DNA from 2 places in the Ruania alba genome. Region 1 is predicted to be linked to the other one. Evidence: riboswitches for the same ligand, from Rfam matches in the RefSeq annotation. Region 1 holds a riboswitch; the other holds the start of a gene.
The links. A riboswitch is a leader RNA that binds a small molecule or an ion and turns the genes downstream of it on or off. The one in region 1 is predicted to bind FMN.
Positions count from the first base shown of each region.

Region 2: linked by a shared signal. The riboswitch ahead of ribD (bifunctional diaminohydroxyphosphoribosylaminopyrimidine deaminase/5-amino-6-(5-phosphoribosylamino)uracil reductase RibD) and the one ahead of BLU77_RS07235 (ABC transporter permease) in region 1 are both predicted to bind FMN.

Region 1 covers NZ_FNTX01000001.1:1,575,605-1,579,597, reverse strand. Annotated here, with positions in the region: gene hisG (ATP phosphoribosyltransferase) at 1-24, opposite strand, end outside; gene BLU77_RS07245 (phosphoribosyl-ATP diphosphatase) at 68-331, opposite strand; gene BLU77_RS07240 (ABC transporter substrate-binding protein) at 343-1,368, opposite strand; gene BLU77_RS07235 (ABC transporter permease) at 1,365-2,150, opposite strand; FMN riboswitch at 2,242-2,369, opposite strand; gene rpe (ribulose-phosphate 3-epimerase) at 2,401-3,087, opposite strand; gene BLU77_RS07225 (RsmB/NOP family class I SAM-dependent RNA methyltransferase) at 3,134-3,993, opposite strand, start outside.
Region 2 covers NZ_FNTX01000002.1:1,461,515-1,465,507, forward strand. Annotated here, with positions in the region: gene BLU77_RS16945 (exo-rhamnogalacturonan lyase family protein) at 1-1,046, shown strand, start outside; FMN riboswitch at 1,220-1,350, shown strand; gene ribD (bifunctional diaminohydroxyphosphoribosylaminopyrimidine deaminase/5-amino-6-(5-phosphoribosylamino)uracil reductase RibD) at 1,440-2,732, shown strand; gene BLU77_RS16955 (riboflavin synthase) at 2,738-3,379, shown strand; gene ribB (3,4-dihydroxy-2-butanone-4-phosphate synthase) at 3,372-3,993, shown strand, end outside.

The DNA.
Region 1 (3,993 bases):
GTTGGGCACGGCGATACGGAGCACGGGGGTCCTTCGGGGTCGTGATGTGGGGGTAGGGGCAGGCACCTCACAGGTGCGCGTAAACGTCCTCGAGGCTGAGACCGCGGGCGAGCATCATCACCTGCAGGTGATACAGCAGCTGGGAGATCTCCTCGGCCGCTTCGGCGTCGCTCTGGTACTCCGCCGCCATCCACACCTCGGCGGCCTCCTCGACGATCTTCTTGCCGATCGTATGGACGCCGGCATCGAGCTCGGCGACGGTTCCGGAACCGTCGGGGCGGGTCTGTGCCTTGTGCTGGAGCTCAGCGAAGAGGTCGTCGAAGGTCTTCACGTAGCAAGAGCCTACTCGTCATCGGTGAACGCGTTGTTGTACGCCTCATCTGCTGGGACGATCGCGGAGGTGAGGCCTGCCTCGGCAAGGAACGCCGACATCTCCTGCCACGGACCCGTGTGGGCGCCCCAGCCCGGTCCGGGTTCCCCGTACAGCGGGACGGTGGCCTCCATCGTGGCGTGCATGATGGCCTCCTGCTCGGCATCCACAGTGCCGGGGATCTCCTCGACCGCCGCGTCCACGCCGAGCTGTGGGTCGGCCACCAGGTCGGCAACGGCCCGCTCGACGGCGGCGACCACACCCCGCAGCGCCTCGGTCTCGGTCGTGGTGAGCTCGTCGGTGGTGCCGAGGCCGATCCCGACCAACGGCACGTCCCCGATCGGCACCGCACGCACCTCCAGCCCCGTCGCGGCGAACTGAGGGACGTCATTGTTCTGGTAACCCATCACGGCGTCCACATGTCCCTCACTGAGCGCGGACTGTTGAGTGAACCCGATGTGCTCGATGGAGACGTCGTCCTCGGTCAGGCCCGCTTCCTGAAGCATGGCGAGCAGCCCGAAGTAGGTCTCCCCGAACGGCCCCGGCACCCCGACGGTGTGCCCGGCCAGGTCGTCCGGGGACTGGATCTCGGAGTCGGACGGCACGATCAACGCGACCGGGTAGGAGGTGTACAGGGTGGCGATGCTCACCACGGGGACACCCTGGTCGCGGGCCTGCATCATCTCGTCGCCACCGGCGACCACCACGTGCTCGGTCCCGTCCGTCAGGGCACCGAACAGGTCCTCGGCCTCCCCGTGGTGACGCAGCGTCACATCCACCCCGGCCTCGTCGAAGTACCCCTGCTGCTCGGCACGGTAGAACGGGGCGAACTGCACGTTCGGCACATAAGTCAGGCCGATGGTCAGCGAGCTCGACTCGGCGGCGGACGTACCGCCGTCAGTGGGATCGCTGGTGGAACTGGTGCACGCACTCAACGCGGCGGCCACGGTGACGCTGGCAACGGCGAGCAGCGCGCGCCGTCGGGGGTGGGATCTCACCATCGGACTCTTCTCTCCAGGGCTCGCACGAGCAGGTAGAACCCGACCGCACACGCGGCCAGGACGATCAAGGTGGCGAACATGCCGGTGGTGTCCGACCGATCGCGATAGATGGACAGCAGCAGACCGAGGCCCTGCCCGCCCATCACGAACTCCCCCACCACGGCCCCGGTGATGGAGAGCACGAAACCGTTGCGCACACCGGCCAGCACCGATGGCATCGCCAGCGGGCCCTCGATGTGCAGCAGCATCCCCCAGCGTCCGGCGCCGTCGAGCTGGGCGGCACCGAGGACCTCCTCGTCCAGCCCGGACAGGCCCAGGGCGGTGTTCACCACGATCGGGAAGAAGACCAGCAGGGCGCACAGCAGAGCCACGGGGACGAGGCCATAGCCGAACCAGAGCACGATCAGCGGGGCCAGCGCCACCGCCGGGATCGCTTGAGTGGCGGCCAGATAGGGACCGAGAGCCGCTGAGGCGGCCGATGAGCGGGCGATCAGGTACCCGAGCGGCAGGGCGACGACCAGGGCGATCAGGCACCCGAGCAGACTCTCGGCCAGGGTGGCGCCGGCGTAGGTGAGGATGTCACCGTCGCGCAGCTCGGCGACGAGGCGGACCATCAGCGTGCTGGGGGCCGGGAGCACACGCGAGGGGGTGAGCCCGGCGGCGATCTCCCAGAGCAGGAGGCCGGCCACGCCGAGCACGACGGGCGGGAGCACTGAGGGGCCGACGAGATCAGCGGCGTCGGCGATCCTCGCGGAACTGCCGCGGCGGGGCCTGGACATCGCGGGTGTTCCCTTCCCCAGGTACTCCCGGGGTCGGGCCGTCGGGCACCGCGCCACGGACGACCCTCGACGTCACGCTCGTTGCGTGCGCCGCGTGCTTCCTCCCATCCGGACTTTCACCGTCGGTCCTGGAGTTTCACCAGGTCAACCGACCGCCGAGGCGGCCGGGTCGCGGACTGTCACCGCCGGTTCGGACTTTCACCGACCCCGGAGCACGTTGGACTCTGCGAGCATTCTCGCATATCGACGGCTAAGCACTGCGGTAGGCGGCGGTGGCCGTCTCGCGCAGGGCGCCGATCTCGGCGTTCGGGTCGTCCGCGGAGTAGACGGCCGATCCGGCGACGAACATGTTCGCTCCGGCGGCGGCCGCTGTCGCAATCGTGTCGCGCGAGATCCCACCGTCCACCTGCACCCAGATGTCCCGGCCCAGTGCGGTGATCGCCTCCCGGGTGCGGCGAATCTTGGGCAGGGTGCCGGTGATCAGCGACTGGCCGCCGAACCCTGGCTCGACGGTCATCACCAGCACCATGTCGAACTCGTCCAGCAGGTCGAGATAGCCCTCCACACCCGTGGCCGGTCGTAGGGCGATACTTGCCCGGGCACCCTTCGCGCGGAGCTCGCGGGCGAGGCGAACGGGTGCGTTGGACGCTTCGGCGTGGAAGGTGACGGAGGCGGCACCGGCCTCGGCGTACGCGGGCGCCCACTCGTCCGGGTGGTCGATCATCAGGTGCACATCGGCCGGGACGTCGGTGGTGGCGAGGATACGTTCGACCACCGGAAGCCCGAAGGTCATGTTCGGGACGAAATGGTTGTCCATGACGTCCAGGTGCACATAGTCGGCGTGGGTGATCCGGCCGATTTCGTCGGTGAGGTTGGCCAGGTCCGCGTTCAGCACGCTGGGTGAGATCAGGATCGGCACATCGGGCACTGTCGTCATGGTTGCCAGCCTATCGAGAGCCAGGGCGGCACAGCCTCGGACCAGGTCAGCGCCGGATCAGCGCCAGGAACATCGCGTCGGTGCCGTGCCGGTGTGGCCACAGCTGCAGGAACGGGCCGTCTTGCGCAGGCAGTGGGGTGGTGGTCACCTGGGCAGCGATCTCGACGGCGTTCAGCAGCTCGGCGTGTTCGGTGCGCTTGAGCACGTCCTGGACCACCGTGCGGGTTTCGGCCACGTGCGGGGAGCAGGTCACGTAGGCGACCACTCCCCCGGGCCGGGTGGCCTGCAGGGCTGCCGTGAGCAGTTCCCGTTGCAGTGGGCCGAGGGTGGCCAGGTCCTTCGGGGTGCGGCGCCAGCGCGACTCGGGGCGGCGGCGCAGGGCGCCGAGACCGGTGCACGGGACATCCACCAGGACACGATCGAAACCGTCCGGATTGCCCGCGTCCTCCGGACCGACTTCGCGGCCGTCCCCGGTGCGGACGTCCAGCCCAGGCAGGATTTCTCTCAACGCTGCCGTGGACTGCTCGACGAGCCGGGTGCGGTGTGGCGAGAACTCATTCGCGATGAGCACCCCGCCGGGGGCGCGCTCGGCGAGCAGGGCGCCGAACAGTGCTGCCTTGCCGCCGGGGCCGGCGCACAGGTCGAGCCAGGTGGTGTCCGGGCCGTCCACCTGTGCGGCCGCGGCGGCGAGGGTGACGAGCTGGCTGCCCTCGTCCTGGACGCCGGCACGTGCGTGACGAACCACGTCGAGCGCGGCAGGGTCACCGTGGGTGAGGACGCGGGCGGTACTCGTCCACCTGCCGGGCTCGGCATCGGGCACATCCTCTGTGGTCGCCAGTCCGGGGCGAAGCACCACGGTGACGGCGGGGGCGGCGTTGTCCGCGTCGAGCAGGGCGGGGAGGTCGT
Region 2 (3,993 bases), on a different contig from region 1:
CCGACCGGCACACCTGGCGTTACGACGTCGGCGGGTACGCCTGGGACAACTCCGAGCTCTCCCCGGACCTGTGGCTGTGGACGGCGTTCCTGCGCACCGGGCGGGCCGACGTGTTCCGCCTCGCCGAACGGCTCACCCGGCACACCGGGGACGTGGACGTCTACCACGCGGGGCAGTGGAAGGGGCTGGGCACCCGGCACAACGTGCAGCACTGGGGGTGCAGCGCCAAGCAGCTGCGGATCTCCACCCCGGCCTACCGGCGGCACCATTACTTCCTCACCGCCGACGAGCACACCCGCGACCTGATGCTCGAGCTGCGGGACTCCGACCAGACCTTCCTCGGGCTGGACCCGGTGCGGAAGGTACGCCCGGACGCCGCCACCTACACCCCGCAACGCAGCGCCCTCGGGGTGGGGCTGGGCACGGACTGGAGCTCCCTCGCGGCCACCTGGCTCGCCGACTGGGAGATCACCGGGAACACCCGATCCCGGGACCGGCTGCTCGGCACGATGACCGACATCGGCGCCCTCCCGCGCGGCTTCTTCACCGGTGAGGCGCTCTACGACCTGGACACCGGGCGCTTCGACACCTCCCGGGACCGGGTGGGCGCCTCGCACCTGTCGATCATGTTCGGGCTGGTCGAGATCTGCAGCGAGCTCGTGGACCTGGTGGACGAGCAGGACGCGCCCGGGTTCGCCGACGCATGGCTGCAGTACTGCCGGCTCTACCTCGGCACCCCGGAGGAGCAGGTGGCCGAGCTCGGCGCCGAGCACGGGGGCGCACCCTTCGAGCAGCCGCACTCGCGGGTGCTCGCCTATGCGGCGCACCGGCTCGGCCGGGCCGACCTCGCCGAGCGGGCGTGGCAGGCGTTCTTCGTCGGCGGGGAGCGGATGCGCGGGGAGTTCGTCTCGGCCCGGGAGGAGCCGCCGTACGTGCTCGCCCCGGTGGACGACGCCCCCACGCTGTGGACCAACGACGCAGCGCAGGGATCCCTGGCCACGATGCAGTGCCTGGCGCTGATCGGCGAGCACCTGCCCGAGGAGTAGGACGCGCGCCGGGCGCCCGTGCCGAACGCAACCCTGTGCGGCGTCCGAGCATCGAAACGCCGCACAGGGTTGCGCTCGGCAGTCGGGGTGTCCGGGTCCGGTGGGTGAGCAGCCCAGGCCGGTGCGTGGGCCGCGAGCGTGCATGTGCCACACTGGTGGGGTCGAACTGAAGTTCGCGCACTCCGGGGTCGGTGTAATTCCGAACCGGCGGTTATAGTCCGCGACCCGGCCGCAGCCAGCGGCCGGTTGATCAGGTGAAACTCCTGGACCGACGGTGAAAGTCCGGATGGGAGGTAGTGCGCGCGCGGCGGTCCTCGCCCGTGGTGGGTTTGTGCACCCGGTGGCGGTCCGCCGTCGCCGGCCCCGGGCTGCGCCTGAGCGCAGGAGGTACCGGTGGCATATCCCGACGGCGGAGCGCACCATGCGTGGCCCGGTGACCATGATCACGTGGTCGCTGCACTTCGCTGCGCCATCGACCTGAGCGCCCGCGGACTCGGCCGGGTCAGTCCGAACCCCGCGGTCGGGTGCGTGATCCTCGACGTCGAGGGGCACACGGTCGGCGAGGGATGGCACGCCCGGCCCGGCGGTGAGCACGCGGAGGTCGTCGCGATCGCCGATGCCCGGCACCGGGTCTTCGGCCCCGGCGACGACGCCCCACCGGACTTCCTCACCGGGTGCACCGCCGTCGTCACCCTCGAACCCTGCCCGCACACCGGGCGCACCGGCCCCTGTACCCAGGCGCTGCTGACCGCCGGCATCTCCCGGGTGATCTACGCCGTCGGGGATCCGCTGCACGGCGGGGGAGCGGACCAGTTGCGCGCCACGGGCACCGAGGTGCACGGCCCGGGCAGCCCGCTCGTGCCGGACGAGCTCGCCACCGAGGCGGCCGCCACCAACGAGGCCTGGCTGACGGCGGTGCGCACCTCCCGCCCGCACGTCACCTGGAAGTTCGCCGCCACCCTGGACGGCCGGTCCGCTGCCGCCGACGGCACCAGCCGCTGGATCACCGGCGAGCAGGCGCGCGCGGACGTGCACCGGCTTCGGGACAGTGTCGACGCGGTGCTCGTCGGGGCGGGGACCCAACGCACCGACGATCCGCACCTGACCGTGCGACCTGCGCCGTCGGACGGGCGGCAGCCGCTGCGGGTGGTGCTCGACCCGTCCGGCCGTACGGCAGGTGGTGCCCGCATGCTTGATGATGCGGCGCCCACTCTGCTCGTGCTCGGGCCCGAAGCTCCGCTGCCCGACGTCGCCGGTCATGTCGAGGTCGTCCGCGTCCCCACCTCCGGACGGGCAACGTTGTGGCCGGAATCGGTCTCGAAACCGACCACAACCTCGCCCGGCCAGGGCAACGAGACGGGGCCGACCGACCCGGGCGACGCCAGCCATCGGTACCTGGATCTGCCGGCAGTGCTTGCCACCCTGCACGAACGCGGACTCCGGTCCGTGCTGCTGGAAGGTGGCCCGCGCCTGGCCGGAGCGTTCCTCGCCGCCGGCCTCGTGGACCGGGTGGTCGCCTACCTCGCTCCGGCCCTGCTCGGCGCCGGACCCCCCGCGCTCGCCGACGCCGGAGTCCGCACGATCGACGCCGCCCACCGCCTGGAGACGGTCGACGTGACCACCCTCGGCCCCGACATCCGTCTCACCGCCCGCCCCCTCCCACTCCCCGAATCCCTCCAGGAGTAAGTCCCATGTTCACCGGAATCATCACCGACCTCGGCACCGTCGAGAGCCTCGAACCCACCCCCGGCGGCGCCCGGCTCGTCGTTACCGGACGCCTGCCGCACGACGTCGCCGTCGGTGACTCCATCGCCGTCGACGGTGTCTGCGTGACGGTGACCTCGCTCGCCGAGGCGAGCGACGCCGTCATGCGCACCTTCACCGCGGACCTGATGCCGCCCACCCTCGGCCGCACCACGCTCGGCGGGCGCAGCGGGGGGGACCGGGTGAACCTGGAGCCCGCTCTCTCGGCCGGGGGCCGGTTCGGCGGGCACGTCGTGGCCGGTCACGTCGACGCCGTTGGCACCGTGGTCGGGCGGACCGCCGGCGACCTCGCCGACCAGCTGACCGTGGCACTGCCCGCCCAGCTCGCCCGGTACGTGGTGCCGCAGGGATCGATCGCCGTGGACGGGGTGAGCCTGACCGTCGCCGAGCTGCACGACAACGCCGACGACGCGGGCGGCTGTTTCGTCACCATCGGCCTGATCCCCGCCACGCTCGAAGCCACCACCCTCGGGCAGCGCACCCCACCGGACCGGGTCAACCTCGAGGTGGATCTGCTCGCCAAGCAGGTCGAACGCCTGCTCGCCGTGCAGGAGGTGGCCCGTGCGTGACGTCGAGCGTGCCATTGCCGAGATCGCGGCTGGTCGCACCGTGATCGTCGTGGACGACGCCGACCGGGAGAACGAGGGCGACCTGGTGGCCGCCGCGGACGCGATCACCCCCGAGACCGTGGCCTTCATGGCCACCTACGGGCGCGGCCTGATCTGCGCCCCGATCACCGCCGAGGACGCTGGCCGGCTGGACCTGCCGCCGATGGTCGCCCGCAACACGGAGGCCCACGGCACCGCCTTCACCGTGAGCGTGGACGCCACCGAGGGCATCAGCACCGGGATCAGTGCCGCCGACCGGGCCCACACACTGCGGCTGCTCGCGGACCCGGCCACCGCTCCGGAGCAGCTGGCCCGGCCCGGGCACGTGTTCCCGCTGGTGGCACACCCCGACGGGGTGCTCGGCCGGATCGGGCACACCGAGGCCGGGGTAGACCTCACCCGGCTCGCCGGCCGTCGCCCGGCCGCCGTGATCTGCGAGATGCTCACGCCCGACGGCGTCCCTTGCCGGGGCGAGGAGTTGCGCGCCTTCGCCGCAGAGAACGGGATGGCGCTGGTGACCGTGGCCGAGCTGGTTGCGTACCGGCAAGGTCTGGCGTCCTCCGACGGGGAGCCGA